3 regions of the Lentzea sp. NPDC004789 genome follow, and region 3 is predicted to be linked to each of the others. Evidence: riboswitches for the same ligand, from Rfam matches in the RefSeq annotation. Region 3 holds a riboswitch; each other region holds the start of a gene.
The links. Region 3 has a riboswitch for S-adenosylmethionine ahead of thrC (threonine synthase). Riboswitches for the same ligand answer to the same signal wherever they lie in the genome.

Region 1 (10,406 bases), on a different contig from region 3:
GGTGACGACGGCCAGAAGATGTCCAAGTCGCTGAAGAACTACCCGGACGTCAACGAGGTCTTCGACCGCGACGGCTCGGACGCCATGCGCTGGTTCCTCATGGCGTCGCCGATCCTGCGCGGTGGCGACCTGGTGGTGACCGAACGCGGTATCCGCGACGCGGTGCGCCAGGCGGTGCTGCCGTTGTGGAACTCGTGGTACTTCCTCGCGTTGTACGCCAACGCTTCCGGGAAGGAGGGCACGTGGCGCGTCGACTCGAAGAACGTGCTCGACCGGTACGCGCTGGCGAAGACGCACGACCTGGTGCGCGACGTCCAGGCGGCGATGGACGTCTACGACATCTCCGGCGCGTGCCAGCTGGTGCGCGAGTACCTGGAGGTGCTGACGAACTGGTACGTGCGGCGGTCGCGGCAGCGGTTCTGGGACGGCGAGCAGGACGCGATCGACACCCTGCACACCGTGCTGGAGGTCGTCACGCGCGTGGCGGCGCCGTTGCTGCCGTACACGGCCGAGGTCGTGTGGCGCGGGCTGACCGGTGGGCGTTCGGTGCACCTGACGGACTTCCCGTCGGTGGCGGACCTGCCCGCCGACGACGCGCTCGTGGCGGCGATGGACGAGGTGCGCGACGTCTGCTCGACGGCGTTGTCGTTGCGCAAGGCCAACAAGCTGCGCGTGCGGCTCCCGTTGGCGCGTCTGACGGTCGCCTCGCCGGTGGTGGCGTCGCTGGAGGACTTCGCGGAGATCGTGCGCGACGAGGTCAACGTCAAGGAGGTGTCGCTGTCCACGGACGTCGACGCCTACGGGCAGTTCCAGCTCGTCGTGAACGCGCGTGCCGCCGGTCCGCGCCTCGGGCCGAACGTGCAGAAGGTCATCAAGGCCGTCAAGGCCGGTGACTGGTCCGAAGTGGACGGACGGGTGGTCGCCGCCGGCGTCGAGCTGTTCGAGGGCGAGTACGAACAGCGGCTGGTGGCAACGGATCCGGCTGCCACCGCGGCGCTGCCGGGCGGTGCGGGTGTCGTCGTGCTCGACACGGCGGTGACGCCCGAGCTGGAGGCCGAGGGCGTCGCGCGCGACCTGGTGCGCGTCGTGCAGCAGGCCCGCAAGGACGCTCAGCTGGACGTGTCCGACCGGATCACGCTGACGCTGGAACTCCCGGACGCCGTGCGCTCGGCCGTGGCGCCGCACCTGGAGTTCGTGCAGGCGGAGACGCTCACGTCGTCGGTGGTGTTCGGCTCCGGTGTTTCCGAGGGCACCGTCGGTGACGGCCTGAAGGTTCGCGTGGCGGTCGCCCGAGTGTGATCGCAGCTGTACGGGGCCGCTGTCTTCGGACGGCGGCCCCGCCGCATGTTCGGGGCGAAAAAATTGTCAGACCCTCTCGCTACGGTCGAACCAGACCAACTGGCAAGGGGGAATTTCAATGGTCCTGTCTGGGGGATGGCGCGTCCTGGTGGGCGCACTGATCCTTGGCGCCGGGGTGCTGGCGCCCGCCACCGCCTCGGCCGATCCGGCTGCGTGCAGATCTTGGGACGCGGTCGAGCTGCCGGTGCCGCCGGCGGTGAAGTTCGGCGAAGTGGCCGCGGCCTCCGGCTCGTACGCGGTCGGCAACGGGTCGTTCTGGTCGACGTACGGCTCGACCGTCCTGCTGTGGAAGGACGGGCGGCAGGCCAAGCAGCTGTCGTTCTTCCGGAGCGTCGTCGACGCCGTGGACGTGAACTCGTCCGGCACCGTGCTGCTGAACTCCACGTTCGCCAAGGCGGCTTCGCGCTGGCAGGACGGTGAGGGCGACGGCGTCTACCAGGGGCTGCAGGGGTTACCGGGTGAGTACGAGGTGCAGGGGCTGCACCTCAACGAACGCGGTGACGTGCTCGGCACGTCCAAGGGCAAGCCCGTGGTGTGGCCGGCGGGTTCCGCGACGCCGCGGCGGGTGCCGGGCACCGACGAGTCCTGGAAGCCGATCGGCCTCGCGGACGACGGCTCGGTGCTCGCCTCCTCGGCGTCGGGCACGTACTGGATCGGCGCGTCCGGGCCGGTCCTGCTCGGCGCGGCGGTGGAGGCTCGCGCGGTCGGCGGTGTGCACGCCGTCGGCATCGCCGACGCCGGTACCGAGGAGGCGAAGGCGGTGCGCTGGAACACCTCCGGCGAGATCACGGCCACGTACCCGTACTTCGCCTCGCCGGTGGCCGTGAACTCGCGCGGCCACGTGCTGTCCCAGAACGGTGCGGGCATCCTGGTGTGGTTCGACCCCGACACCGGTGTCGACGTGCACCCCTCGACCGGGCCGAGCCGGCTGTCGTTGACCGACCAGGACGACGTCTACGACACGTGGGGCACCGACTACCGCACGCCGATCATGTTCGACTGCGCGGGAGGCGGCCGATGAGATCGCGAGGCGGCCTGCCGAGGCCGCCTCGCCTTGGGGCACTACGGTTTCCGCCATGACCGAGCAGTCCGTGCTGCACGACACCAAGGTCGCCTACGACGCGGTCGCGGGCCTCTACGCCGACCTGTTCAGCGACGTCCTCGACCGGCTGCCGCTGGAACGCGCGCTGCTGGCCGCGTTCGCCGAGCTGGTGCGGGACGCCGGGCCGGTGGCCGACCTCGGGTGCGGGCCCGGCCACCTGACGGCGCACCTGAACGCGCTCGGGCTGAGCGCGTTCGGGGTCGACCTGTCGTCCGAGATGATCGCGCTGGCCCGCCGGGCGCATCCGGGCCTGCGGTTCGACGAAGGCGACATGACCGCGCTCGACCTCGACGACGGAGTGCTGGGCGGCATCCTCGCGTTCTACTCGGTCATCCACACGCCACCGGCGCGGCTGCCGGCGGTGTTCGCGGAGTTCGGGCGGGTGCTGGCGCCGGGAGGTCATCTGCTGGTCGGGTTCTTCGCGGGGGACGACCCGCGGCCGCAGGAGTTCGACCACAAGGTGACGCTCGCCTACCGGTGGTCGCCCGACAGCCTCGCGGAGCTGTTGGGTCAGGCCGGGTTCGCGGAGGTCGCCCGGCTGGTGCGGGAGCCGGGCGAGGGGGAGCGGTTCCTGCAGGGGCAGTTGTTGATGCGCAAGCCCGTGTGAGTCGCTGCTCGGGGTTGTGGTGTTGGTGCGAAGGCACGCCGCGGCCGCTGACTGACGTGAGCAGCCGCGGCGGTGGACCGTGTGGAACCCCGGTGACCTGCACCGGCAGCGGGTGATCAGGCGCGGGACGACTGCCGGTCCCGCATGCCGAACACCCGTCGCACCAGCCGGACCCAGGGCGACCACCGCGCCGGTGCGACGGGCGGGTCGCCCGCCGCACGAGAGCAGTTGTCGAGGAAGTCCTCCAGCAGGGCGTCGTGCAGCCACCGGACGACCAACGCCCAGCGCAGGCGGCCCGCGAGGTCGAACGACGCGACCAGCTCGTGGCGCAGCAGGTTGCCCTGCGCCGACAGCGTGTGCGTGCCCGAGAGGCCGACGAACTCGAAGGTGATCGAGGAGCCCGGCTCGAAGGCCGTGCACCGGTAGCGGATCGGGCCGTGCCCGCCGTCCGCGCCCACGCCCAGTGGCCGGTCGAACTCCATCGCCGGCCATCCCGCCACCGGCCACAGCTCCTGGACGCGCTCGACGAACGGCCCGGCCGGGACCGGGAGTTCCCGCACATGCACGTTGCGAACCACGACACGCTCCTTCCATACGGCACCGTATGTTGGCGAACCATACGCTAGCGTACGGAAATGCGCCGCACCCGTGACGACTGGACTGAGATCGCGCTGAGAGCGTTGGCGGAGGGCGGGCTCCAAGCCGTCGCCGTCGAGCCGCTCGCGGCCAGGGCGGGCGCGACGAAGGGGAGCGTCTACCACCACTTCCCCAACCGCGACGCGCTGCTCAGGGCGACGGTCGAGCGGTGGGAACGGGAGCACACCGAGAAGGTCATCGAGCTGGTCGAGTCGGAGCGGACGCCGCCCGACAAGCTCAGGACGCTGTTCGAGACGGTGCTCGACCGGCACCGCAAGGGTTCGGTGGAGATGGCGTTGCAGGCCAACGCCGAGAACGAGGTGATCGCGCCGGTCCTCAGGCGCGTCACGGAGAGACGGCTGGGCTACCTGACCGAGCTGTTCGAGCAGCTCGGGTTCGGCCACGAGCACGCCAAGAAGCGCGCGTTGATCGCGTTCAGCCTCTACCTCGGTCAGGCGCAGATGTTCGTGACCCTGCCCGGCCTCGTCGAACCGGTGCTCGACGAGGCCGTGCAGGTGCTGACGCAGAGACCTCAGGCAGCCAGGCCCCACAGCGTGTAGGCGATCACGTCCGCGTGGCGGTCGAGCGCCGTGGCGTTGATGTTCGCCGTGGTGTCGCAGGACTGGTGGTAGCAGCGGTCGAAGTACTGGCCGGCCGTGCCACCCCACTTCGCCGCCTGCGCCGGGGTCTTGACCTCGTCGCCGCCGGCGTAGGTGCCTGAGGTCGGGATCCCCGCGTTCGCGAACGCGGCGTGGTCGGAGCGGCCGTTGACGTCGGTCAGGTCGCTCTTGATGTTGAACGCGGTGAAGGCCGCCTCCAGCTTCTGCTGCAGCGCCACCGAGCCCGCGGGCTGTCCGCTCTCCCGGCCGTTGTAGACGAAGTAGCCGGGGTTCGGCGAGCCGGTCATGTCGAAGTTCAGGTACGCCTTGATCTTCGACTTGTCCGCGGCGGCCAGCGAGCGGACGTAGGCCTTCGAGCCGATCAGGCCGAGCTCCTCCGCGCCCCACCAGCCGAGCCGCACGTGCTTGGTGGGCTTGAAACCGGTGGCCTTCATCTGCAGGGCGATCTCCAGGATCGACGCGGAGCCGCTGCCGTTGTCGTTGATGCCGGGGCCCCTGGTGACGCTGTCGAGGTGGCTGCCCAGCATGACGACGTCGTTGGTGTCGCCGCCGGGGTAGTCGGCGATCACGTTGTAGCCGGTGGCGCCGCCGTAGCTGAACGACTGCAGCTTCGTGGTGAAGCCCGCCGCGTCGAGCTTGCTCTTCACCCAGTTCGCCGAGGCCAGGTACCCCGGGCGTCCGTGGGCGCGGTTGCCGCCGTTGTTGTTCGCGATCGTCTGGAGCTGGTTCAGGTGTGCCTGGACGTTCGCGACGTTGATGTTCGGCGCCGCCAGGACGGCGGGTGCCGCCGCTTGCGCCGTTGTCGTTCCGGTCACCATCAAGGCGGCCGTCAGTGCGATCAGGATCCTCATGGTTCAACTCCGTGCAGGGTGGGGATTGAGCCACTGATCAACATGCTCCGCCGTGCATGTGCTCGCTAGGTGCGAACGTCTGGTTGCCTTGCGATTTCGGATTCGGTCAATTCGGCGGTGATCAACCAGAATGGTCCAGGTGGGTGACATCACGGTCGTGCTGGGCATCGGTGCAGCCGTTCTGCTGATCTCCGTGATCGCGGTGCGGCTGTCGACGCGGCTCGGCCTGCCCTCGTTGTTGCTGTACCTGGGCATCGGGGTGCTCCTCGGCGAGGCGGTCTTCGGCATCAAGTTCGACGACGCCGACCTGACGCGGTCCCTCGGCATCGCGGCACTCGTGCTGATCCTGACCGAGGGCGGCATCACGACCCGCTGGCACGCGGTGAAATCGTCGCTGTGGTTAGGCGTCGCACTGTCCACAGTGGCCGTAGCGGTGAGCGTCGCGGTCACCGGCACGGCGTTGCACTTCCTGCTCGGCCTCGACTGGCGGATGGCGCTGCTGTGGGGCGCGGTCCTGTCGTCCACGGACGCGGCGGCCGTCTTCAGCGTGTTGCGGTCCTTAGGCGTGGGAGCGCGGCTCACCGGCGCGCTCGAACTGGAGTCCGGCCTCAACGACGCACCGGTCTACATCGCCGTCGTGCTGCTCGCCTCGGCGGACAAGATCTCGTGGACCGCGCCGCTGCTGGTGGTCTACGAACTGGCCGCGGGCGCGTTGATCGGTCTGCTGCTGGGAGTGTTCGGCGCCGCCGCGCTGAGACGGGCCGCGCTGCCCGCCACCGGCCTGTACCCGCTCGCCACCGTCGCCGTGTGCGTGATCGCTTACACGGCAGGCGATCTGGCGCACGCCTCCGGCTTTCTCGCCACCTACGTCGCCGCGCTGGCCCTCGGCAACGCCCGGCTGCCGCACCGCGCGGACACGCTGTCGTTCGCCGAGGGACTGGGGTGGCTCGCGCAGATCGGCCTCTTCGTCCTGCTCGGCCTCTACGCCGCACCGACGCGGCTGCTCGACGTGCTGGTCCCGGCGCTGATCGCGGGTGTGGTGCTGACGTTCGTGGCGCGGCCGCTGTCGGTCCTGCTCGCCTGCCTGCCGTTCCGGGTGCCGTGGCGGGAACAGGTGTTCCTGTCCTGGTCGGGGCTGCGCGGTGCGGTGCCGATCGTGTTCGCGCTGATCCCGTTGATCCAGGGCGTCGAGGGCGCGCGGCAGCTGGTCGACGCGGTGTTCGTGCTGGTCGTCGTGCTGACGGTGGTGCAGGGCACGACGCTGCCGTTCCTCGCGCGGCGCCTCGGGCTGGTGCGCCAGGGCGAGCCGCAGGAGGTCCAGGTCGACTCCTCGCCGCTGGACGAGCTGAGCGCCGAGCTGCTGCAGGTGCACATCCAGCGCGGGTCGAAGCTGCACGGCGTCTACATGACCGAGCTGCGGCTGCCGATCGGTGCCACGGTGAGCCTCGTGGTGCGGTCGGGGAAGAGTTTCACGCCACAGCCGACGACTCGGCTGCAGACCGGCGACCAGTTGCTCATCGTCACCACCGAAGAGGCGCGCGAAGCCGCTGAGCGGCGCATACGTGCCGTGGACCGGGCCGGTCGCTACGCACGGTGGAAGGGCGAGACCGGGGATTAGGTCGGTTTCCGAGGCTTCTCAGCATGTGATCGGTTGTCGACGGACGCCGCGAGGCTCCGCTAACGTCATCGGCAGGTCATGAGAGCCAGCGTCAAGCCCAAGCTTGCTGGCCGGCAACCCTCCAACCGCGGTGGGGTGCCCTTGGTGAGGACCTGGTCCGGCGCGTGGGGCGCCGGTCAAGCGCGGGCCTTCGCACGACGGGGCCCCTGGCCTCGGAGGCAGCTCGATGACGCTCGCGATCACCCCTCAGACCACGGTTGTTCCCGCTGTCGTCGGCGCTGACCTGCGCGTTCCGCTCGTCACCGGAGAGCGCGTCACGTACGCCAACCTCGACCACGCGGCTTCGGCGCCGTGTCTGCAGGAGGTGCGCGACGCGGTCGACGAGCTGCTGCCCTGGTACGCCAGCGTGCACCGCGGCGCCGGGTTCGCCTCCCAGGTCTCGACGCGGGTCTACGAGCAGGCGCGCGACCGCATCCGCAGGTTCGTCGGCGCGCACTCGTCCGACACCGTCGTCTTCACCCGCAACACCACCGATTCGCTGAACCTGTTGGCGCGCAGCATTCCCCGCAACACCGCGGTCGTGCTGTTCGACAGCGAGCACCACGCGGCGCTGCTGCCGTGGCGCGGGCCGAACGTTCAGCGCATCCCCACTCCGTCTTCGTCCGGCGCTGCGGTCGTCGCGCTGGACCGGGCGTTGGCCGCCGCCCCGGTCGGCCCTCGGCTCGTGATCGTCACCGGGGCGTCCAACGTCACGGGTGAGCTGTGGCCGGTCGCGGAGCTCGCGAAGGTCGCCCGCAGGCACGGCGCGCGCATCGCGCTGGACGCCGCGCAGCTCGCCCCGCACCGCCCGATCAACGTGCGTGAGCTGGGCGTCGACTACGTCGCGTTCTCCGGCCACAAGATCTACGCGCCGTTCGGTGCCGGTGTCCTGGTCGGCCGCGCGGACTGGCTGCAGCAGGCCCAGCCGTACCTGGTCGGCGGCGGTGCGACCGCGAAGGTGACCGACCACGGCGACCGCCTGGGCGTGGCGTGGTCCGCGGTGCCGGAGCGGCACGAGGCCGGCAGCCCGAACGTGGTCGGCGTGCACGCGCTGGCCTCGGCCTGCGAGATCCTGTCGCGGCACTGGGAGCAGACCGTCGCGCACGAGCAGGAGCTGCTGGTCCGGTTGCGGGACGGCCTGCGCACGGTCCCCGGTTTCCGCGAGCTGTCGATCCTGACCGACGCCGACAAGGTGGGCGTCGTGAGCTTCACGATCTCCGGCTTCGACGCGGGCTTCCTCGCGGCCGCGCTGTCCGCCGAGTACGGCATCGGCGTCCGCGACGGAGCGTTCTGCGCGCACGTGATCGTCGGACGGCTCGTCAAGCAGCTCGGATCGCACGAGGAACGGGCCGTCCGCGCGTCGGTCGGCCTCGGCACGACGGCCGAGCACGTGGACCGTCTGGTGGCGGCGCTGCGCACTCTCGTCACCGAGGGTCCGAAGTGGACCTACACGCAGCGCGACGGTCGCTGGGTGCCCGAGGACGACGGCCGAACCCTGCCGCCGTTCCTCGCGTAGTCCCGGTAGTGGACAATGACCTGGTGAGTGACGAGTCCAAGGCCGAGGAGAAGGCCGCTGACACGCCTGCCGAAGAGCAGGTCAGCGAGCCGAAGCCGGCCGAGGAGCGGAAGTCCAACGAGTTCGTCGGGGTCGACCTCGCCGATGACGACGACGATGACGACGCCGAAGCCAAATCCGACGCCGAGGCTCCCGAGGCGGCTGAGAAGCCCGCGGAGGACAAGCCCGCCGAGCGGGTCGTGGCGGCGGACGACGTCATCGAGCCGGAGTTCTCCCTCAGCGGGTCGTTGCCGGAACCGCGGATCAAGGTCCTCGGCGCGCTGGCGGCCGGCGTGCTCGTGCTGGACGTGCTCACCAAAGTCCTGTCCGTGGCGTTCCTCGAGGGTGCCGACCCGATCAAGCTGTTCGGCGGCGTGCTCTACCTGACGTTCGTCCGCAACCCCGGCGCCGCGTTCGGCATGGCCGAGGGCATGACGTGGATCCTGGCGCTCATCGCGCTCGGCGTCGTCGGGTTCATCCTCTGGATCTCGCGCAACCTCCGCTCCCAGCCCTGGGCCGTCGGCCTGGGCCTCGTGCTGGGCGGCGCCGTCGGCAACCTCGCCGACCGCCTGTTCCGCGAGCCGGGCCCGATGCGCGGCCACGTGGTGGACTTCCTGTCGCTTTTCGACCCGTTCGGCCGCGTGTGGCCGGTGTTCAACGTCGCCGACATGGCGATCGTCTGCGGTGGCGCGACGATCGTGGTGCTGGCGCTCATGCAGCACGACTACGACGGGACGGTCCACAAAGAAGAGAAGAAGGTCGAGGCGTGAGCGGATACCGAACGCTGCCGATTCCCGACGGGCTGGACGGCATGCGTGTCGACGCGGGCCTCGCCAAGCTCCTGGGTCTGTCCCGGACCGCCGTGGCGGCCATCGCCGACGCGGACGACGTGCTGGTCGACGGGCGCGTGGTCGGGAAGTCCGACCGGTTGGTCGCGGGCGCGATGCTGGAGATCACGCTGCCCGCTCCGCCGCAGCCCGTCACCGTGCAGGCGATCCCGGTCGAGGGCCTGATCATCCTGCACGAGGACGACGACATCATCGTCGTCGACAAGCCGGTGGGCGTGGCCGTGCACCCGTCACCGGGCTGGACCGGGCCGACCGTCGTCGGCGGGCTCGCCGCCGCCGGGCGCCGCATCGCCACGTCCGGTGCCGCCGAACGCCAGGGCGTCGTGCACCGGCTCGACGTCGGCACGACCGGTGTGATGGTGGTGGCGAAGTCGGAGTCGGCGTACTCGGCTTTGAAGCACGCCTTCAAGGAGCGGACCGTCGACAAGGTCTACCACGCGATCGTCCAGGGCCACCCGGACCCGATCAAGGGCACCATCGACGCGCCGATCGACCGGCACCCGAAGCACGACTACAAGTTCGCCGTGATGAACTCCGGCAAGCCCTCGATCACGCACTACGAGGTGATGGAGGCGTTCCGGGCCGCGTCGCTGGTCGAGGTGCACCTGGAGACCGGCCGCACGCACCAGATCCGCGTGCACTTCTCCGCGCTGCACCACCCCTGCGTGGGCGACCTGACCTACGGCGCCGACCCGACGCTCGCCAAGCGGCTCGGGGTCTCGCGGCAGTGGCTGCACGCCCGGCAGCTCGGGTTCCACCACCCGGCGGACGGCCAGTGGGTCACCTTCACGTCCGAGTACCCGGACGACCTGGCCGCCGCGCTGGAGAAGCTGCGCGAAGAGGGTTGATTGCGTCTGGGTAAATCATCGGTTGACGAGCTTTCATTTGATGTTAATCGGTGGCCTGCCTAGCGTTTTCGGCATGAACCTCATCGTCCTCGCGGCGTCCGGCCGGACCGGTCTCGCTCTCGCCAGGCTGGCGCTGGAACGCGGCCACACCGTCACCGCGATCGCCCGCGATCCGGCCCGCATCGGCCTCCACCACGGGCACCTGCGCAAGGTCGCGGCCGACGTGACCGACCCCGCGAGCGTCGCCGCCGTGGTCGGCGCGGACTCCGTCGTCCTGTCCGGTCTCGGCACCGACGTGCCCGGCGTGCTGTTCGACGGCGCCA
Region 2 (10,406 bases), on a different contig from region 3:
GGGCGCAGCGAGACGGCGGCCGCCTGCAGGTCGTTGCCCAGCAGCAACGCCAGCTGGCGCGGGTCGCCGGAGGACAGGCCCTCCAGCACGGCCTCGACCGCGCCGACGCGCGGCGGGTCTCCCTCGGCGCGCAGGCGGTCCAGCTCGTCGAACACGTCCGGAGTGGACAGTCCGCGCCGGTCGAACGCGAGCACCCAGTGGAACTGGTGACGGCTCAGCACCGGCACGATCCGCTCGCCGCGGCCGGTGCCGAGTGCGGTGGCGCCGTAGAGGGCGAACGGCACGTCGGCGCCGAGCTTCCCGGCCAGTTCGGCCAGCTCGTCACGGCTGATCTCCAGCCGCCACAACGACGACAGGCCCACGAGCGTCGCCGCCGCGTCCGCGCTGCCACCGGCCATGCCGCCGGCGACCGGGATGGCCTTGCGGATGACGACCCGGACCTTCGGGTCGTCGGGGTCCTTGCCGACGTGCGCGGCCAGCAGGCGGACCGCGCGCCAGGCGAGGTTCGAGGCTCCCGTGGGCACCTGGTCGGCGCCCTCGCCGTGGACCTCGACACCGGGTTCGTCCGCCACCGCGACCGTGACCTCGTCGACCAGCGAGAGGGCCTGGAAGATCGTCACCAGGTCGTGGTAGCCGTCCGGGCGCACGTCACCGACGGCCAGGTGCAGGTTGACCTTGGCCGGGACGCGGACCGTGACCGGGGGTGGAACGACTGCGAGCACCATGTCAGCCTACGGGCGTTCTGGAGTCCTGGACCTCTCCCCCGGTCACCACCTGCGTCAGACCGGGATGACCGAACCGTTGTAGGTCTGCTTGATGTAGTCCTTGACCTGCTGCGATCCGAGCAGCTCCGCCAGGGCGCGGATGCGCTTGTCGTCCTTGAGCTCGGTCCGGGTGACCAGACCGTTGGCGTTCGGGTTGCCCTCGGCCTTCTCCAGCGCGAGCGCGTCGGTGGCGGGCTTCAGGCCCGCGTCGATCGCGTAGTTGCCGTTGATCACCGACGCGTCGGTGTCCTCCAGCGAACGGGGCAGCTGAGCGGCCTCCAGCGGCACGAACTGGAGGTTCTTGGGGTTCTCCGCCACGTCGCGGACGGTCGGCGCGTCCACGGCCTTGAGCTTGATCAGACCGTTGGCCTCCAGCAGCTTCAGCCCGCGGGTCTCGTTGGTGGCGTCGTTGGCCAGCGCGATCTTGGCGTTCTGCGGCAGCTCGTCGAGCTTGTGCGCCTTCTTCGAGTACACGCCCAGCGGCTCGACGTGCACGGGCGCGACCCATTCGACCTTGGCGCCGCTCTCCTTCGTGAACGTCGCGAGGTACGGGACGGTCTGGAAGTAGTTGGCGTCGAGCGAGCCGTCGACCAGCGCCGTGTTGGGCTGCACGTAGTCGGTGAACTCGACGACCTCGATCTTCAGCCCCTTCTGCGCGGCGAGGTTGTCGGCCACGTACTTGAGGATCTGCGCGTGCGGGACGGGCGACACGCCCACCTTGAGCGTGTCGGAGGCGCTGCCACCGGACGAGCAAGCGGACAAAGCAGTCAAAGCGACCGCGATCAGGGCAGCCTTAATACGCATTTCGTTCCTTTTGAGAGTTTCTGCCGGCGGCAGGTTCGAGTACGCGGGGAGCTTTCGTACTCTCCTGGAGTACGGGAGGGCCCCGCGTGCGGAAAAGTCAGACGGTGGCGTGTCGGCGCCGGTCGGACGCACGGGCGGCACGGGTGAAACCGAGCTGGATCAACGTCGTGAGCACGGCGAGCCACGCCACGGTGCTCCACAGGATCCGGTCGTTGAAGCGCTGGTAGCCCTCGCGGATCGCCAGGTCACCGAGGCCGCCGCCGCCGATCACGCCCGCCATGGCGGAGTACCCGATCAGGGCGATCACGGTGACGCCGATGGCGTTGATCAGCGCGGGCAGCGACTCGCGGATCAGCACCGAACGCACGATCCGCAGCGTCGAGGCGCCGGTCGTGACCGCGGCCTCGACCACGGTCACGTGCACCTCGGACAGGATGTTCTGCACCAGCCGCCCGACGAACGGAATCGCACCCACGGCCAACGGCACGATGACCGCCGTGCTGCCGATGGAACCGCCGACGATCAGGCGGGTGACCGACGTGAGCGCGACGAGCAGCACGATGAACGGCATCGAGCGGCCCAGGTCGGTGATGAAGCCGAGAACGCGGTGCAGCGCGGCGTTCGGCCGCAGCCCGCCCTTGGCGGTGAGCTGCAGCCAAACCCCGAGCGGAACTCCGAAAGCGGTGGCGATCAAGGTGGAGACACCGACCATGTACAGCGTCTCCCCGGTGGCCTCGACGAGAAAGCTCAGCACGTCCGGCCAGGGTGTTGCAGACCTCACGCAGCTACTCCCTGCGGCCCCTTCAGGGACCTCTGCACCGCGCCACCGGCCTCGCTGATCCACTCCAGCGCGGAGTCGGACCGCTCACCGTTCAGGCCGAGGCGGAACCGCGCGACGGGGGTCTCGCCCAGGCGCGTCAGGCCGCCACCGACGATGTTCAGCTCGACGCCGAACCGGTGGGAGGCCTCGGGCAGCAGCGCGCCGACCGCGGCGAACCCGACGAGCACGACGTCCGCGACGCGGTCGTAGCTGCTCTCGTTGATCGGGTTCAGGTCGACGGCGGGCAGCAGCGCACCGCTCGTGCGGCTGCCGGCGTCGCTGACGAGGTCGAGGACCTTGCCGTGCTCGACGACGCGACCCTGCTCCAGCACGGCGACGTCGTCGCAGATCTTGCGGACCACGCCCATGTCGTGCGTGACGACGAGAACGGTCACACCCAGCTCAGCGCGCGCACGGTCGAGGACGGTGAGCACGGAACCGGTGGTCTCGGGGTCGAGCGCGGACGTGGGCTCGTCGGCCAGCAGGACGCTCGGGTTCGCGGCGAGTGCGCGTGCCACGGCGATGCGCTGACGCTGCCCGCCGGACAGCTGGTCGGGGTAGGCGGCGGCCTTGTCGGTCAGCCCGACGAGGTCCAGCAGCTCGCCCACCCGGCTGCGGCGCTGCGGTCCAGGCACGCCCGCGGACTCCAGCGGCAACGCGATGTTGCCGGCCGCGGTGCGCTGGCGCAGCAGCGAATCCCCTTGCGGCACAACGCCGATCTGGCGACGGGCGGCCCGCAGCGCGGACCCGTCCAGCGCGGTGATGTCCGTGCCGTCGACCCGGATCGCACCGGAGTCGGGACGCTCCAGCAGCGCCACGCAGCGCGCGAGCGTCGACTTGCCGGCCCCGCTCGGGCCGACCACGCCGAGCACGGTGCCCGCCTCGACGTCGAGGGTCACGCCGTTCAGGGCGTTGACACCCTGGAAGGACTTGGTGAGGTTTTCGACAGTGATCACTTCTGCTCCACGGCTGCGCGCGACGGCACACCCGCCTCGTGGGCGGTGCGCGGTCGGAGTTCTGCTCAGGTGTGTGCGCCCCTCGTGCTTGAGGAGGGCCGCGTCAAAGGACTTTGAGAAGGCGCCTTAGACGAGGTGGCGACGACATGCAGAAGCGGTGCGACGGCACTGGTCGACGACTCGCCGACGCGTCAGCATTCGCGTGGTGCCCATGTGATCCTCCATCGGTCCTGGCGTTAGCACCTGCCCGCATCCAGCGGGTGGTTGCTGCGACGTCGTAGAGCCAGGTCTCTCGGTCGCTCCGGATGGCACCTAGCAGTCAACCGGACGCACGTTCGGTTGCGCAAGCCAGAATCCGATTCGTTCGACAGATCACACTGTTGGCCGATGGATCCTCGGCCTAGACCTCCGCGATCCGGATGAAGTCGATCACGCTCAGCTGCTCGCCCCTGGCCTGCGGGTCGATGCCGGCCTTGTCGAGCAGTTCGTCGACGTTGATCTGCGCGGTCTCGGCCCAGCCCTTGAGGGCGGCCCTGAGGGTCTTGCGGCGTTGCGCGAAGGCCGCGTCGACGATCGAGAAGAGTCTCGTCTTGTCCACAGTGGACAGCGGGCTTTCGTGGCGGTGGAACCAGACCAGGCCCGAGTCGACGTTGGGCGCGGGCCAGAAGACGTTCCTGCCGACCGGACCGGCCTTCTTCGCCTCCGCGTACCAGGCGAGCTTCACGCTGGGCACGCCGTAGATCTTGCTGCCGGGCCCGGCCGCCATCCGGTCGGCCACCTCGGCCTGGACCATCACGAGGCCCTTCCGCAGCGTCGGGAGCTCGTTCAGCAGGTGCAGGACGACGGGGACGGCGACGTTGTAGGGCAGGTTCGCCACGATCGCCGTGGGCTGGACCACGAGGTCGTCCTTCGTGACCTTCATGGCGTCCTTGAGGACGACGTGCAGCTTGCCCGCGTTCTCCGGATCCATCTCGCGCACGGTCTGCGGCAGGCGCCCGGCCAGCGGCGGGTCGATCTCGACCGCGACGACCTGCTCGGCGGCGGGGAGCAGCGCCAGGGTCAGCGAGCCCAGGCCGGGACCGACCTCCAGCACCACGTCGTCCGGGGTGAGCTCGGCCGCGGCGACGATCTTGCGGACCGTGTTCGGGTCGTGCACGAAGTTCTGCCCGAGTTTTTTGGTCGGGCGGATGCCCAGTTCTTCGGCCAGACGTCGCACTTCGGCAGGTCCCAGCAGGCTCACCTGAGCATTCTCGCAGGTGGGATCAGGAACCGGCGGGCGGGCTGCCGGACACCGAAACCCGCCGACCGGCAGAAACACGGGGGCCCCGCGTTCCCCAGAAGGAAACGCGGAGCCCCCGCGTGCCAGGAAGTCTTGCGGTTACGGCAGGCCCAGCTTGGCGCGGCAGCCCGGCCAGGCGCCGTAGGTGCCGCCGGCGCGGTCGCGCAGCTTGGTCGCGATGGCGATCTGCTGCTCGCGGGTGGCCTGGTGCGGGAGCTGGGCGTAGGCGGTGCCGCCGTTGGAGGCCCAGGTGCCGGCGTTGAACTGCAGGCCGCCGTAGTAGCCGTTGCCCGTGTTGGCGGCCCAGTTGCCACCGGCCTCGCACTTGGCGAGCCGGTCCCAGACCTCGCCGTCGGGCAGCGGCTTGGTGCCGACCGTGATCTTCTTCGGCTTCGGCTCCTTGGTGACCTTGCCGGCGATCTTCTCGCGGCTGATCTCCTTGCCGTTCTTCACGGTCACGCGGTACGTGCTGATCTGCTCGCCGGGCGTGCCGGGGTCGGTGACCGTCTGCTCGCCCGCGTTCATGTTCGGGTCGTTGGTCTTCTCGACCGGCGGGGCGACCGGCTCGTTCACGTTGATGACCGTGACGCCCGTGCGGGAGATGTAGACCTCGGCGCCGGTGGCGAGCTTCACGTCGGTGCCGGAGGCGACCGCGTCCTCGGGGCCGAGCGAGAGGTTCTCGTTCTTCAGCAGCTCGTCGACGGTGACCGCGGTGGTCTGGATCTCGCGGACCGGGTTGGCGCCGTCGAACAGCTTGATGTTCTTGCGGGTCTTGACTTCCAGATTCATGCCCTCCAGGGGCACGTTCTGGTTGCCGGGAGCGGAGAACCAGGCTCCCTCGACCGGCACGCCCATCTGCTTGGCGGCCTCCTCGACGGTGACCGAGCGGACCCAGTCCTCGCGGGCCTGGCCGTCGATGCTCGCCTTGACGAGGCGGCCGCGGTCGAGGGTGATCTTGCCGCCGTCGGAGATCGGGGTGTTCAGCGAAGGCGAGAGGGCGTCGTGCTCACCAACGACGATGCCCTCCTCGGCGAGAACCTCGCCGACCGTGCCCTCGTAGGAGTGGACGGTCTGCAGCGCACCGTCCACGTCGACCGTGAGGGACTTGTCCATCGCCATGGCGGTCACGCCGCCGCCGGAGATGGAGACGAGGACCGCGGCGACCGCACCCTTGAGGAAGCGGCGCTTCCAGTTGGTGACCGTCTGGACGAGGACCTGTGGGTCCTCCTTCTCCTCTTCCTCCGTCGGGAGGACGAGGGGCGGCATGATCGTCGTCTCGGCGTTGATGAGCCGGATCAGCTCGTCGACGTCGACGTTCGCCGTGGCGAGGAGCTCGTCGGCGTCCGGTCCGAGCACCTCGAGCACGTCCTCCGGCGAGATGCTCAGCGCACCGGCGGGAAAGCTCGGGTGAGGATCGGCGACGGCGGTGGCCGTGGCCATCCCGACCGGCGTGAACCAGTCGGTGTCCTCGTTGAAGTCGTACGGAGCGGCAGTTCTGTCGCTACCAGACACTGGGTCGATACCTCCATTGCGGAAGCTCGAGGCCACCGCACAGTTGGCGTTGACAAGATCATTCGAGTTGGAACTCGAAGGTTCCCGGCAACTCCTCCTACGTGGTCTCGCTTCTTCGCGCTTCTGGCTTGGGTCCCGCCCCGACTGCGGGCGTGCACCGAACCGACAAGGTCGGCTCAGGTGGCACGGTCACGGGACAGTAACGGGGTCGCGGACGTTGCGCAAACACCCCCGCCAATGTTGTGACCTCAGTCACCCCATGGGGTAGGAACCCTTTGCTCCGTTCGTCTTACATCGCATCTCAGTGACCAAGTCCGAACACTCGTTGAGCATTACGGGTGACAGCGGAGCAGAGTTCAGAAAGATCTTCGCCACGGAGCGTGGCCAAAGTCCGAACTGTGTAATTCACACAATAGGGTTCGTTTGGGCGCCCCCTGAACGGATGCGGCGTCAGGAACGGGGCGTCCGTCTCGACCAGGAGCTGATCTCGCGGCACCAGCCGGGCCGCCTCCTGCAGGGCGCGGGCGTTCTTGAACGTCACCGGGCCCGCGAACGACAGCACGTACCCCGCGTCGACGCACCGCCGGGCGAAGTCCGCGTCACCGGAGAAGCAGTGGAAGACCACAGTGGACGGTGCGCCCTCGGCGTCGAGGACCTTGAGGATGTCCTCGTGCGCGTCCCGGTCGTGGATCATCAACGGCTTCCCAACGCGCTTGGAAAGCTCGATGTGCCAACGGAAAGCCTCGTGCTGCGCGGCCGGCGGCGAGTAGTCCCAGTAGTAGTCGAGACCGGTCTCGCCGATCGCCACGACGCGGGGCAACACCGCCAGCCGCTCCAGCTCGGCCTTCTCGAGATCACCGAACGAAGACGTGCGCGTCGGGTGCACGGCCACCGCGGCGTAGACGCGCGGGTCCCAAGTGGACGCTTCGGCGGCCCACCGCGCGGCGGCCAGGTCGTCCGCCACGGTGATCACGTGCGAGACCCCGGCGGCCTCCGCGCGGTCCAGCACCTCCGCCACGCCGGCCCGGTCGGTGGCGCCGCACGCGTCCAGATGCGTGTGAGCGTCGATCACCGGTGCCGGAAGAGCTTCCGGCACCGGCGGTCGTTCCCGCTTGTCCGCCACTAGTCGGTGACGATCGGAGCCCACTCGGGCCCGGTCTCGCCCAGCTTCGGGTCGAGTTTCGCGAACAGCGGCGACGGCTTCTGCAAAGGCCGGCCGACCTCGATCGGCGTGGACTCCCAGCGAGCCTGCTCACCGGCGTAGTCACCGGTCAGCACCGGGTACGAGCGGTCGGGCACGTCGAGGTCGGTGACCTCGGTCAGCGCGGGCTGAGCCGCCCACACGCCCGTGCCGCCCAACGCCTCGTGCACCTGCTGCGCCGAGTGCGGCAGGAACGGCGTCATCAGCGTGTTCGCGTCCTGAACCACCTGCAGCGCGGTGTGCAGCACCGAGTCACGGCGGTCCGGGTCGTCCTTGAGCTTCCACGGCTCCTGGTCCGACAGGTACTTGTTCGCCGCCGAGATGACCCGCATGGCCTCACCGGACGCCTGCTTGAACCGCGACCGGCGCAGGTGCGCGCCGACGGTGTCGAACGCCGCACGCGACTGCCGCAGCAGCTCGTGGTCGGCGTCCGTCAGCGCGGTGGCCTTCGGGATCGCGCCGACGTTCTTGTGCGCCATCGAGACCGAGCGGTTGACCAGGTTGCCCCACTCGTTCGCCAGCTCGAAGTTCGTCCGGCGGACGAACTCCTCCCAGGTGAAGTCGGTGTCCTGGTTCTCGGGACCGGCGACGGAGATGAAGTACCGCAGCGCGTCCGGCCCGAACTCCTTGAGGAAGTCGCCGACGTAGATCACGGTGCCGCGCGAGGTGGAGAACTTCGAGCCGCTCATCGTCAGGTACTCCGACGACACGACCTCGGTCGGCAGGTTCAGCGTGCCGAACCGGCCGGGCTCGCCGCCCTTGTCGCCCGCGCCGTTCTGCCCGAGCAGCAGCGACGGCCAGATCAGCGAGTGGAAGACGATGTTGTCCTTGCCCATGAAGTAGTAGCCCTGGGCGTCACCCGTCCAGAACTCCTTCCAGGCGTCGTCGTCGCCGGAACGACGGGCCCACTCCACGGACGCGCTCAGGTAGCCGATCACCGCGTCGAACCACACGTAGAACCGCTTCATCGGCTGGTTGCTCCACCCGTCGAGCGGGATCGGCACACCCCAGTCGAGGTCGCGGGTGATCGCGCGCGGCCTCAAGTCCTTGATCAGGTTCTGCGAGAACTTGAGCACGTTCGGGCGCCACTCGGTGCGCGTCGACATCCACGAGCCGAGCGAGTCGATGAACGCGGGCAGGTCCAGGAACAGGTGCTCGGTCTCGACGAACTTCGGCACCTCGCCGTTGATCCGCGAGCGAGGGTTCTTCAGGTCCGCGGGGTCGAGCTGGTTGCCGCAGTTGTCGCACTGGTCACCGCGCGCGCCGTCGTACCCGCAGATCGGGCAGGTGCCCTCGATGTAGCGGTCGGGCAGCGTCCGCCCGGTCGACGGGCTGATGGCGCCCATCTCCGTCTTGGGGATGACGTAGCCGTTCTTCCACAACGCAGAGAACAGGTCCTGCACGACCTGGTAGTGGTTGCCGGTCGTCGTGCGGGTGAAGAGGTCGTAGGAGAGGCCGAGGCCCTGCAGGTCGGAGGCGATCACGCGGTTGTACTTGTCGGCGAGCTCACGAGCCGTGAGCCCTTCCTTCTCGGCCTGCACCTGGATGGGTGTGCCGTGCTCGTCCGTGCCGCTGACCATGAGCACCCGGTGTCCGGACATTCGCATGTAGCGGGAGAAGACGTCGGACGGGACACCGAAACCGGAGACGTGACCGATGTGACGGGGGCCATTGGCGTAAGGCCAGGCCACCGCGGTCAGTACGGAGGCACTCATGCGCATAGCCTACGGAGGCGGTGCCAGCCGCTTTTCACTGCATGGGAGGTCGGTTTGTCCGCGACCAGGATGCTCGTGCTCGGCATGGTCAAGCTCGTCGGCGAGGCGCACGGGTACCAGGTGCGCCGCGAGCTCAAGTCGTGGGCGGCGGACCAGTGGGCGAACGTGCAGCCGGGCTCGATCTACCACGCGCTGAGGTCGCTGGCCAAGGACGGGCTGGTGGAACCGGTGGGGGTCGAGTCGGGCGAGGGGCCGGCCAGGACCACCTACAAGATCACCGCAGCCGGTGAGCACGAGCTGCAGGACCTCCTCGGCCACGCGCTGTCCGACGCGTCCGCCGGCAACGACATGGTCTCCGCGAGCGTCGCGATGCTCAACCTCGTGCCCCGCAGGCAGGCGATCGTGATGCTGCGCAACCGGCTGGCCGGCCTCGAAGGGCAGCTCGCGCCGACCAGGCACGGCGTCACCTCGATGCCGGAGATGGGCAAACCCGCGCACGTCAGCGAGCTGTTCCGGCTCTGGCTCGTCCACCTCGAAGGTCAGGTGCGCTGGACTCGGGAGCTGATCGAACGTCTGGAGGCCGGCGAGTACGCGCTGAAGGACTAGTCAAACTTGATTAGTTCCCCTACCCTCTAGTCAAACTTGACTAGAGGGGGTTCGGTCATGATCAAGGCACGCGGCCTCGCGCGCCGGTTCACGACGAAGTCCGGCCCGGTGGAAGCAGTGCGCGGGGTGGACATCGACGTCGCCGAGGGGGAGCTCGTCGGGTTCCTGGGGCCGAACGGGGCAGGCAAGTCCACGACGTTGCGCATGCTCACGACACTGCTGCAGCCGACCGCGGGCGAGGCGACCATCGCCGGGCACGACCTGCTGACCGACCCGGCGGGCGTGCGCCGCAACATCGGGTACGTCGGCCAGAAGAACGGCAGCGGCGCGGACCAGCGGGTTCGCGACGAGCTCGAGTTCCAGGGCCGCTTCTACGGCATGTCCGGGGCGCAGGCACGGCGCAAGGCCGCCGACCTGATCGAACGGTTCGAGCTGCAGGGCACGGAGAACCGGCTGGCGGTCACGTTGTCCGGCGGCCAGCAGCGCCGGCTCGACATCGCGATGGGCCTGCTGCACGACCCGCGACTGCTGTTCCTCGACGAACCGTCGACCGGGCTCGACCCGCAGAGCCGCCGCAACCTGTGGGACCACGTCAAGCGGCTCAGGGCCGACGGCACCACGGTCTTCCTGACCACCCACTACCTCGACGAGGCGGACTTCCTCAGCGACCGGCTGCTGGTGATCGACCACGGCCTGATCGTCGGCGAGGGCTCTCCCGACGAGCTTAAGGACCGCGTCTCCGGCGATCT
Region 3 (10,406 bases):
CGTTCGCCTCGGTGGACCAACTCCGCGAGGTGGAAGGCATCGGCGACTCGAAACTCGCCAAGCTGGCCGACCTGGTCCACACATGACCCTCGCCACCACAGCGCTGACCCTCTACCTGCGCCCTAAGGCCCAGCCCCACCACCTGACCAACCCAGCCCGACCTCCAGCCGACCACAACCACCCACCCCACCCGATCACCCTCACCTTCCCTCTCCACCCACCCGAGCTCCGCACCCACCGCCTACGTCCCACCCACCCGCCCCCTTCACCACCCCCACCCCGACGCCCGACCAAAACCCCGTCGTGCCGCCTGTGCACGGCAAAACACGCCTAGCCGTCCGTCCGCCTCCACCGCCTGTCTCCGCCCGACCGGTGTCGCCAGCGGCTCGGTGTCGCCGGCCATCCCAGCCCGCCGCCTGTGCCAGCGCTATCTGTCCAGCTTCAGTCACCAATCCCGGCCTCACCACCAGCCCCGGTGCGGCCGCCGAGCCCCTCCCGCTGCGGAGCCCTTCCACCACCAAGCCCGTCTTACCGCTGCCCTCGCGTCGCCCGGCCGTCCGCGAAGAACCCGCCATGCCGCATGCCCCCAACGACACCACCCATCCAGGCCCGCCCCTACGTCCCCCAACCCCAGCTCCGACCTCGACAGGAGTTCCGGAATGCGATCCGTACGAATCACCCACCAGCTCAGTCCCCACCCCGCAGCAGCCATCCGCCCCGGTCACCAACCACCCGACCCGTCCACCCACCCAGGCGAGCGACAACCGCACATCGACCTCACCTGGCACCACCCAGATCTCCGCCCACCCCTGATCGAACCGACCACCGCGCTTCCTCAACCACGCCAAGGCAGCCCAAGCCCTGACCCCAGGCCTCCGACCGGGCACCGGAGGCCGCAATGGCCCGCAGACACCCGCTGACCCACGACTACCGCCTGGTCCCCGCCGCAACAGCGGTGTGGACGACCTCCGTCGCCGGCCTCTTCCTGAACTGGCAGGCAGCAGTCCTCACCGGCCTGGCCGCAGGACTCATCGGCCTGGTCGCCTGGCGCAGGGCGTGGTGGACCAGGACGTGCGCGATCGCCCTCCTGATCTCCGGCCCGGTGGCCGCGGCGTGGATAGGCGGCGCCGTGCTGAGAGCCGAAACCCACCCACTCCGCCTCGCCGCCAACGACGGCCGCGCCACCACCCTCACCGTTGAACTCACGACCAGACCCCGAGGCATCCAGGCTGCGGGCTTCGGTGGCCACCAGGCCGGCGTCGACCACGTGGTGATCACCGCGAAGGCCAACGGCGCTCACCTCGTCCTGCTGGCTCCGGCCGACCGGTGGCGAACGCTGTTGCCGGGCCAGAAGGTCACCGCCAAGGGAACGCTGGCGCCACCGAGAGGCGGCGACCTGTCCTCGGCACTGCTCAGAGTTCGCGGCCCGCCGATCGACCCGCAGCCACCGCCGTTCTGGCAACGCTGGGCGGACGACCTCCGCGACGGCCTGAGAGACGCCAGCGCTGTCCTCGGCGACGAGGAAGCCGGACTCCTGCCGGCGCTGGTGGTGGGCGACACCGACCAGATGGCTCCGCGCATCGTCGACGAGTTCCGCACCGCCGGGCTGTCGCACCTGCTTGCTGTGAGCGGCGCGAACCTCGCCATCGTGTGCGGCGCGGTCTACCTGCTGGCCAAGCGGCTCAGAGCCGGCCCGCGGACGGCGGCTGCGGCGGCGATGGCGGCGCTTGTCGGGTTCGTGGTGCTGGCTGGCCCGGAGCCGAGCGTCCTCAGAGCGGCGGTCATGGGTGCCGTCACCTTGCTCGCCCTCGTACTGGGCAGGCGAAGGTCCACACTGCCCAGTCTCGCCACGGCCGTTCTGGTCCTGGTGTTCGTCGACCCGGCATTGGGTGGTGAGCCGGGGTTCGCGCTGTCCGTGGTGGCCACGGCGTCGCTGGTGCTGGTCGCGCCGAAGTGGTCGAAGGCGCTGAAGCAACGCGGCGTGCCGAACGGTTTGGCCGAGGCGGTCGTTGTGCCGACGGCCGCGAGCCTGGCCACGGCTCCGTTGGTCGCGGGGCTGTCCGGTCAGGTGAGCCTCGTGGCGATCGTCGCCAACCTGGTGGCCGGACCGGTGGTCGCGCCGGCGACGGTGCTGGGTGTGGTGGCGGCGGCCATCGCGCCGCTGCACCGGCCGGCGGCCGAGCTGGTCGTGCACATCGCCGGACCGGCGGTGACCTGGTTGATCCAGGTCGGACGGCAGTCGGCGACGGTGCCCGGTGCCTCGGTCGGCTGGCCGAAGGGCTGGCTCGGAGCGCTCGCGCTGCTGGCGGTCACGGCAGCGGTGGTGTTGTTGCTCCGCTTCAAGAAGACGCGGACGTTGGTCGTCGCGGTGCTGGTCGGCGGGTTCGTCGTGCTGGTGCCGATGAAGGTCATCGCACCGACGTGGCCGCCCGACGGCTGGAAGGTCGTCATCTGCGACGTCGGTCAGGGCGACGCGCTGGTTCTGGCGACGGACGAACCCGACCGAGCGGTCGTCGTGGACACCGGACCCGACCCCGGCGCGGTCGACCGATGCCTGAAGACGTTGGGAATCAAGAGGATTCCGCTTCTCGTGCTGACGCATCTGCACGCGGATCACGTGCAGGGCCTGCCTGCGGTGCTCACCGGGCGTGCGGTGGGTGCCATCGCGACCGGTCCGCTCAAGGAGCCCGCATGGGCGTGGAAGGAGGTGAACAGGCAGGCCCGCGGTCACGGCGTGCGGGTCGTGGAACCCAAGGTGGGCGAGCGGTTCGCCTGGCCCGGGCTGGAAGTGGAAGTCCTGGGCCCGCGGCGGCCACCGACATCAGACGACACGAACACGACGGTCAACGACTACTCGCTCGTGCTGAAGGCACACACCAGAGCAGGCCGTGTGCTGCTCACCGGTGACGTCGAACTGGCAGGCCAGTCGGCGTTGCTGGGGGAGCGGGACCTCGGGGTCGAGGTGCTCAAGGTGCCGCACCACGGGTCGCGGTACTCGCTGCCCGCGTTCCTCAAGGCCACGCATCCGCGAATCGCGCTGGTGAGCGTGGGCGCCGGCAACCGCTACGGGCATCCCAGCGAGCACGTGCTCGACCTGTTGCGGGCGGGAGGTGCGCTGGTGTTGCGCACGGACAAGGACGGCGACCTGGCGGTCCTGCCGGGAAACCGAACAGTGAGAAGGAGAAGAGAATGGTCTGGATCAGGCTGCACAACGCGCGTTACCCGGTTCCCGGTGGCACGCCCCGGATCGCGTGGGCGATGTGGCAGACGAACTACTCGGCGACGCCATGGCCGCACGACGAGCTGAAACCCGATTTCGGTTACTACATCTGCGAAACACTCGAAGACGGCACACGCGCTCTCACCTATCGGGGGACGGTCACGCACGTGCTGCCGCCCACCAAGGTCGGCAAGCCGGAGGAGGCGTACGACCTCGTCGCGGAGCACCTGTTCGACGAGGGTCTGCGGATCGCGCCGCACGACTGGCACAACTACCACTACAACGCGCTGAAGGCGGAAGCCCCGTGGCCGCAACGGATCGTGGCGTGGCGCGCGCGAGTGGAGCCGTTCGGGCCGCACGTGATGGAAGGCCTGCAACGGTTCCCGCGCTCCGGCTGGACGCAGACGGACGCGATTTCCCTCTGAGACAACATGAGTCCGGGGACGCGTGCGCGTCCCCGGACCGGAAGGAGGTGACTAGCCCAGCGCCTTGATGACGGCCTCGGCCGACGGCGGCACCGTCGCGCGCGGGCCGATCGTGTCGCCGAGCGCGTCGAGGGTCTTGAGGCCGTCGCCGGTGATCAGCAGCACGGTCTCGCCGTCCGGGTCGAGCTGGCCCGACTCGATCAGCTTCTTCGCCGTCGCCACGGTCACGCCGCCGGCGGTCTCGGCGAAGATGCCCTCGGTGCGGGCGAGGAGCTTGATGCCCTCGACGACCTCTTCGTCGGTCACGTCCTCGATGGCGCCGTTGGTGCGGCGGACCGCGTCGAGCACGTAGGGGCCGTCGGCCGGGGCGCCGATCGCCAGCGAGCGGGCGATGGTGTCCGGACGGACCGGGCGGATGACGTCGTGGCCTTCCTTGTACGCGGCGGACACCGGCGAGCAGCCGGTGGCCTGGGCACCGAACACCCGGTACGGGGTGGCCTCGACCAGGTCGAGCTGGCCGAGCTCGCGGAACGCCTTGTCCACCTTGGTGAGCTGGGACCCGGACGCGATGGGCACCACGATCTGGTCGGGCAGGCGCCAGCCGAGCTGCTCGGCGACCTCGTAGCCGAGGGTCTTCGAGCCCTCCGCGTAGTACGGGCGGACGTTGACGTTCACGAACGCCCAGTCCTCGTGCTCCGCGGCGAGTTCCTGGGCCAGGCGGTTCACGTCGTCGTAGTTGCCGTCGACGGCGATCAGGGCGCCCTCGTAGACGGCGCTCATGAGGATCTTGGCGCGCTCAAGGGAGGAGGGCACGAGAACCACCGACTGCCAGCCCGCGCGGGCGGCGGCCGCGGCGACGGCGTTCGCCAGGTTGCCGGTGGACGGGCAGGCCAGCACCTTGAAGCCGAGCTCGCGGGCCGCGGCGAGCGCGACGCCGACCACGCGGTCCTTGAAGGAGTGGGTGGGGTTGCCGGTGTCGTCCTTCACCCAGACCTTGCGGACGCCGAGGGCCTTGGCCAGGTTGTGGGCCTCGACCAGGCGAGTGCCGCCGGGTTCGGTGTTCGGGTGCTGTTCCACAGTGGACGGAACGGGGAGAAGGCCGCGGTAGCGCCAGATCGACCGGGGGCCGGCTTCGATGTCCTCGCGCCGGATCCTGCCGAAGTCGTAGGCCACTTCCAGCGGCCCGAAACACTCCAGACAGGCGTACTCAGGAGCGAGAGGAGTCTCATTACCGCACTCACGGCACAACAGTGCGCGGGCGGGGCCGAGGTCGAAGGTCGTGCTCGTGGGCACAGTGACAGCAGTCATCGCGAGGTATCTCCTCATCTTTCCCGCGAAATCGAACGGGTCGGAATTGGCACCGTGATCGTCTGCGCGCAGTTATGCACGTGGCGCTGACGCCGGTTGCCGGGGCTTCTTCGGGCCGGTCCCTCTGCCCCTCTGGATGAGCGGTGTTCAGTTGTGGCCACCAAGCTACGGCAACGGTCCGTTGCTCAGCCACAAACGTCCACGATCCGGGACGTGGGAGGATGCGGAGCGTGAGCGCACCGGAGTCACTGCACCTCGTCGTCGGCGAGGAGGAGTTGCTGGTCGAACGTGCTGTTCGGGCGGCTCTAGAGGCCGCACGCAAGGCCGATCCGAACGCCGACCTGACCCGCGTGCAGGTGACTGATCTCACCCCTCCCGAGCTGGCCGAACTGGTGAGCCCGTCGCTGTTCGCGGAGGGTCGCGTGATCGTCCTGCAGAACGCGCAGGAGATCAGCAAGGAGATCGCCGACACGGTGCTCTCCTACGTCAAGGCACCCGCGGACGGCGTCACGCTCGTCGTCGTGCACACGGGCGGTGGCCGCAGCAAGGCGGCCAAAGACCTGCCCGGACAACTGAAGAAGGCCGGTGCCGCGGTCACCGAGTGCGCGAAGGTCACCAAACCCGGTGATCGGGAAGCGTTCGTGCGCAACGAGGTGCGGCAGGCCGGCGGCAAGATCGACCCCGAGGCCGTCGCCACGCTCATCGACGCCGTGGGCACGAACCTGCGCGAGCTGGCCGCGGCGGCGTCCCAGCTCGTGTCCGACACCGACGGCAAGGTGACGGTCGACGAGATCCGCCGCTACCACCAGGGCAAGGCCGAGGTGACCGGGTTCGCGGTCGCCGAGAAGGCCGTGACCGGTGACCGGGCGGGCGCGATGGAGGCGCTGCGCTGGGCGATGCAGCTCGGCGTGCCGCACGTGCTGGTCGCCGACGCCCTGGCGGACGCGGTCCGCACGGTCGCGCGTGTCTCCGCGGTGGGCAGGGCCGACCCGTTCAGCCTGGCCGGGCCGCTCGGCATGCCGCCGTGGAAGATCAAGAAGGCGCAGGCCCAGGCCCGCGGCTGGGACCAGTCGGGCCTGGCCGACGCGATGCAGGTGGTCGCAGGGCTCAACGCCGACGTGAAGGGCGTGGCGGCCGACGCCGACTACGCGCTCGAACGCGCGGTGCTCAAGATCGTCGCCGCACACGGACGCCGCTAGCCGACACCGGCACAGGCGGCGACGCTCGGCTCCGGGACGGCCTGATCGCCGAAGTGGGTCTCCGAGTCGGTTTCCGCAACGGCTTTGATCTCGTCCGGCGTCTTGCCGAAGGCGCCGCGCAGGTCGGCGCCACGCAGGTCTGCCCCGGACAGGTTCGCGCCGTGGAGCTGTGCGCTCTTGAGGTCCGCGCGCTTCAGATCCGCCTTGCTCAGGTTCGCTTCGGTCAGGTTCGCGTACATGAGGCAAGCGGCTTCTGCCTTGGCGTACGTCAGGTCGGCAGCCCGCAGGTCCGCCCAAAACAGGTCGGCGAACGTCAGGTCGGCGCGGCTGAGCCGCGCGTTCTGCCCGGTCGGCATTCGCATGATCGGGTGGTCGGCTCGCTGCTGGACGGAGGCGCCGCTGCACTGCGGTGCGGGCCAGCACGCTGTGGATCGTGGATCGGCCCTTCGGCGAGTCGTCGGCGATGCGCCGCAGGGCGTGGATGGCGCCGAGCCGGGCGTCCACGGCGGGCGAGGAGAGCAGTTCGACCGACTTCGTGTAGCGGTCGGTGATCTGGCCTTCCTGTGTGGTCCGCAACGTCTGCGGGGTGTAGTAGAGCCCGAAAGCGGTGAACCCGACGCCGAGGAGCACCCCCGACGGCAGTCCATCCGCCGAAGCGGGACACCACAGCACCAGAACAGCGAAAGGGCCCGCTCAACGAGGAGCGGGCCCTTCTCAGAGGCTTGAACCGAGCGGGAATCAGCCCTCGAGCTGGTTCGCGCGCAGCGCCATCGCCGACTTCTTGTTGGCGGCCTGGTTCGGGTGGATGACACCCTTGGTGGCGGCCTTGTCGAGCTTGCGGGACGCGTCCTGCAGCAGCTCCAGGGCCTTCGCCTTGTCACCGGCCTCGGCAGCCTCGCGGAACTTGCGGATGGCCGTCTTGAGGGACGACTTGACCGACTTGTTGCGCAGGCGCGCCTTCTCGTTGGTCCTGATCCGCTTGAGCTGGGACTTGATGTTCGCCATGCGACATCACCCTTCTTGTCGAAACCGGAGTTCGTGACGCGCTTGGTCGGCACCGGCCAAGGGCCGGCTCTCCTCCACGGCGGAGTGCCGCGCGTTCACGACGACGAAGGATATCAGGCCTGCTCAGCGCACCGTGAACGCGGCCTTCTCGGCGCCCACCACGGCCTCGTAGCCACCGCGCGCGACCTCGCGCCTGCCGTCGCCGTCCACGTCGCCGACGGTCAGGGCCAGCTGCGAGAGCTGGAACGACACCTCGACCTGCTTCGACTGGCCTGCGGCGAGCTCGACGCGGGTGAAGCCCACCAGGCGCTGGTCAGGCGTCAGCACGGGCGAGGCCGGCTGCCGCACGTGAACCGGCACGACGACGGTGCCCGCACGTCCGCCGGTGTTCGCCACCGTGAACTTCACCACTGCCGTCGAGCGGTCGACGGCCACGGACGTGCCCGAGGTCGCGAACGACGTGTACGAGAGGCCGTGCCCGAACGGGTAGAGCGGGTCGTACTTGGCGGCGGCCGAGGTGTTCGCGCCCGGCAGCTGGTCGTAGGTGAGCGTCGGGTCACCGAGCGTCCGAGGCCACGACACCGGCAGCCGGCCGCTCGGGTTCACCGCGCCGAACAGCACGTCGGCGATGCCGCGGCCACCTTCGCTGCCCGGCAACCAGCCCGCGACCAGCGCGTTCGCGTCCGCCGCCGCCCCGAGCACCTGCGGGCGCGCGGTCAGCAGCACCACGACCACCGGCTTGCCAGTCGCCTGCACCGCGTCCACCCACGCCTGCTGATCGGCCGTCAGCACCGGGTTCTCCGTGTCGGCCGGACCCTCCGCGCCGGGCTTCTCGCCCAGGACGACGACGACCGCGTCCGAACCGGCAGCCTCAGCAACAGCGGCCGCAGGCGTCGGAGCATGCACGACGGAAGCCTCGGGAGCGGCCTCGCGCACACCGGTCAGCACGGTCGCGGTCGGCGGCAACGGCGAGTCGTCCGGCACGCCCTGCCACTCGACGGTCCAGCCGCCGAGCTGGCGCCGCACGTCGTCCGCGGTCTCCCCGGTCACGACGATCTTCTTGGCCGACGTGGACAACGGCAGCACACCGTCATTCTTCAGCAGCACGGTGCCTTCCGCGGCCGCCTGGCGCGCCAACGCCCGGTCCGCGCCCACGACAGCCCCGTCCGCCTTCGAGGCGTCGACGTACGGCTTCTCGAACAGCCCGAGGTCGAACTTGAGCTTCAGCACCCGCCGCACCGCCTGGTCGATCCGCCCGCGCGACACCGCCCCGTCGCGCACGTTCGCCAGCAGCAGCGAGGTGAACTCGGCCGCGTTGGACGGCTCCATCGCCATGTCCACCCCGGCGTTGACGCTCATCGCGATGGCCGTCCGGTAGTCCGGCGCGATCTTGTACCGGTCCACCAGGTACTTCATGTCCTGCCAGTCCGACACCGCGACGCCCTTGAAGCCCATCCGCTCCCGCAGCTGCTTCTGCAGCATGTACTTCGACGCGTGCACCGGTACCCCGTTGACCGACCCGGAGTTGATCATCACCGTGCGCACCCCGGCGTCGAACTGCGCCTGGAACGACGGCAGCACCACGTCCTGCAGCTGACGGATCGGAATCTGGGCGGGGGAGCGGTCGTGCCCGTTCGACGGCGCCGAGTAACCCGCGAAGTGCTTGGCGGTCGCGGTCAGCTGAGCGGTGTCGTCCACCTTGGACTGCTGTCCGCGCACGTTCGCGGCGGCCATCTGCCCGGCGAGGAACGGGTCCTCGCCGTAAGTCTCGTAGTAACGCCCCCAACGCGTGTCGCGCGCGATGTCCGACACCGGAGCGAAGTTCCAGAACACGCCCGTCGACCGCAACGCTTTGGACGCGGACACACCGATCCGCTCGGAAAGCGCCGGATCCCACGTGGCACCGAGCCCGATCTGGTGCGGGAACATCGTCGCCGAAAGCACGTTGTTGTGCCCGTGCACGCCATCCGCGCCGTAGATGATCGGGATCTTCAACCGGTTGTGCTCCAACGCATAGCGCTGGATCGCGTTGTTCATCTCGGCCCACGCGCGTGGCGTGTTCTCGACCGGTGCGTCACCGCCACCGGACAGGATCGAGCCCGTGTGCGCGTCGGAAAGCACGGCCTTCAGGCACGAGTCCACCAACGGCCCGTTGGCGTTGTTGCAGTCACCGCGCAGCTTCCCGACGCGGATCTGCACCATCTGCCCGATCTTCTCCTCGAGCGTCATCCGCCGCAGCAGGTCCTCGACCCGCCGCTCCGACGACGCGCGAGCGTCCAGGTAGATCTCCTTGCCGGCCGCCACACCACCGGCCGGCGTCAGCGACATGAGCAGCACGGCAACGCCCAGCACGGCGCGCCTGCGGGAAAACAAAGACAAGACTCCTCCACGTTCCCGTGCGCCCGCCGCACACGATCGCGTGGAGGAGTCGGACCGCACACCCGCCGAACGGAGGAACTCCGCGGAAGCGGTTTCATGCTGGTGAAACGCCTGTTCAGCCCTGGCTCGCCGAGTCGTCTTCCCCGACCGGGTTCTTCGGGGGCCTGCCGCGGCGAGGCATCTTCTTCGCCTCGCCCGGCAACCGACCGGCCTCCGCCAGTGCACGCCGCAGCAGGAACTCGATCTGCGCGTTGGTGCTGCGCAACTCGTCGTTCGCCCACCTGCTCAGCGCGTCGTGCACGGCCGGATCGAGCCTGAGCAGAACGCTCTTGCGCTCCGCCATCAGGTGTAGAGCGAACCGGTGTTCACCACGGGCTGAGTGGAGCGGTCACCGCAGAGGACGACGAGCAGGTTGGACACCATCGCCGCCTTGCGTTCCTCGTCGAGCTCGACGACGTCCTGCTCGGCGAGTCGCTGCAGCGCGAGCTCGACCATGCCGACGGCGCCCTCGACGATCCGGGTGCGGGCCGCGACGACCGCGGAAGCCTGCTGCCGCTGCAACATGGCCTGCGCGATCTCCGGCGCGTACGCGAGGTGCGTGAGCCGCGACTCGATCACCTTCACGCCCGCGGACTGCACGCGTGCCGAGATCTCGATCGCCAGCGTCTCGGTGATCTCGTCGGCGTTCTCCCGCAACGACAGACCGCCTTCCTCGTGGCTGTCGTACGGGTAGCTCGTCGCGATGTGCCGTACGGCGGTCTCGGTCTGGATGCCCACGAACCGCACGAAGTCGTCCACTTCGAACCGTGCGCGCGCAGTGTCTTCCACCTGCCACACGACCACCGCGGCGATCTCGATCGGGTTGCCGTC

Region 1: linked by a shared signal. The riboswitch ahead of ACWEIJ_RS18005 (aminotransferase class V-fold PLP-dependent enzyme) and the one ahead of thrC (threonine synthase) in region 3 are both predicted to bind S-adenosylmethionine.
Region 2: linked by a shared signal. The riboswitch ahead of ACWEIJ_RS26875 (methionine ABC transporter ATP-binding protein) and the one ahead of thrC (threonine synthase) in region 3 are both predicted to bind S-adenosylmethionine.

What each region holds. Positions count from the first base shown of each region.
Region 1 covers NZ_JBSGBE010000007.1:89,525-99,930, forward strand. Annotated here, with positions in the region: gene ileS (isoleucine--tRNA ligase) at 1-1,299, shown strand, start outside; gene ACWEIJ_RS17975 (hypothetical protein) at 1,448-2,380, shown strand; gene ACWEIJ_RS17980 (class I SAM-dependent DNA methyltransferase) at 2,436-3,068, shown strand; gene ACWEIJ_RS17985 (SRPBCC family protein) at 3,185-3,646, opposite strand; gene ACWEIJ_RS17990 (TetR/AcrR family transcriptional regulator) at 3,704-4,264, shown strand; gene ACWEIJ_RS17995 (M28 family metallopeptidase) at 4,237-5,175, opposite strand; gene ACWEIJ_RS18000 (potassium/proton antiporter) at 5,306-6,793, shown strand; SAM riboswitch class IV at 6,868-6,982, shown strand; gene ACWEIJ_RS18005 (aminotransferase class V-fold PLP-dependent enzyme) at 7,020-8,348, shown strand; gene lspA (signal peptidase II) at 8,372-9,157, shown strand; gene ACWEIJ_RS18015 (RluA family pseudouridine synthase) at 9,199-10,083, shown strand; gene ACWEIJ_RS18020 (NAD(P)-dependent oxidoreductase) at 10,157-10,406, shown strand, end outside.
Region 2 covers NZ_JBSGBE010000012.1:235,880-246,285, reverse strand. Annotated here, with positions in the region: gene ACWEIJ_RS26890 (4-(cytidine 5'-diphospho)-2-C-methyl-D-erythritol kinase) at 1-725, opposite strand, end outside; gene ACWEIJ_RS26885 (MetQ/NlpA family ABC transporter substrate-binding protein) at 780-1,568, opposite strand; gene ACWEIJ_RS26880 (methionine ABC transporter permease) at 1,666-2,349, opposite strand; gene ACWEIJ_RS26875 (methionine ABC transporter ATP-binding protein) at 2,346-3,344, opposite strand; SAM riboswitch class I at 3,563-3,656, opposite strand; gene rsmA (16S rRNA (adenine(1518)-N(6)/adenine(1519)-N(6))-dimethyltransferase RsmA) at 3,745-4,578, opposite strand; gene ACWEIJ_RS26865 (transglycosylase family protein) at 4,723-6,135, opposite strand; gene ACWEIJ_RS26860 (TatD family hydrolase) at 6,437-7,231, opposite strand; gene metG (methionine--tRNA ligase) at 7,258-9,051, opposite strand; gene ACWEIJ_RS26850 (PadR family transcriptional regulator) at 9,106-9,657, shown strand; gene ACWEIJ_RS26845 (ATP-binding cassette domain-containing protein) at 9,715-10,406, shown strand, end outside.
Region 3 covers NZ_JBSGBE010000039.1:4,093-14,498, reverse strand. Annotated here, with positions in the region: gene ACWEIJ_RS44720 (helix-hairpin-helix domain-containing protein) at 1-86, shown strand, start outside; gene ACWEIJ_RS44715 (ComEC/Rec2 family competence protein) at 899-3,307, shown strand; gene ACWEIJ_RS44710 (hypothetical protein) at 3,190-3,645, shown strand; gene thrC (threonine synthase) at 3,697-4,953, opposite strand; SAM riboswitch class I at 4,965-5,096, opposite strand; gene holA (DNA polymerase III subunit delta) at 5,175-6,152, shown strand; gene ACWEIJ_RS44695 (pentapeptide repeat-containing protein) at 6,149-6,514, opposite strand; gene rpsT (30S ribosomal protein S20) at 6,891-7,157, opposite strand; gene ACWEIJ_RS44685 (beta-glucosidase) at 7,281-9,536, opposite strand; gene ACWEIJ_RS44680 (hypothetical protein) at 9,652-9,879, opposite strand; gene ACWEIJ_RS44675 (SPFH domain-containing protein) at 9,879-10,406, opposite strand, start outside.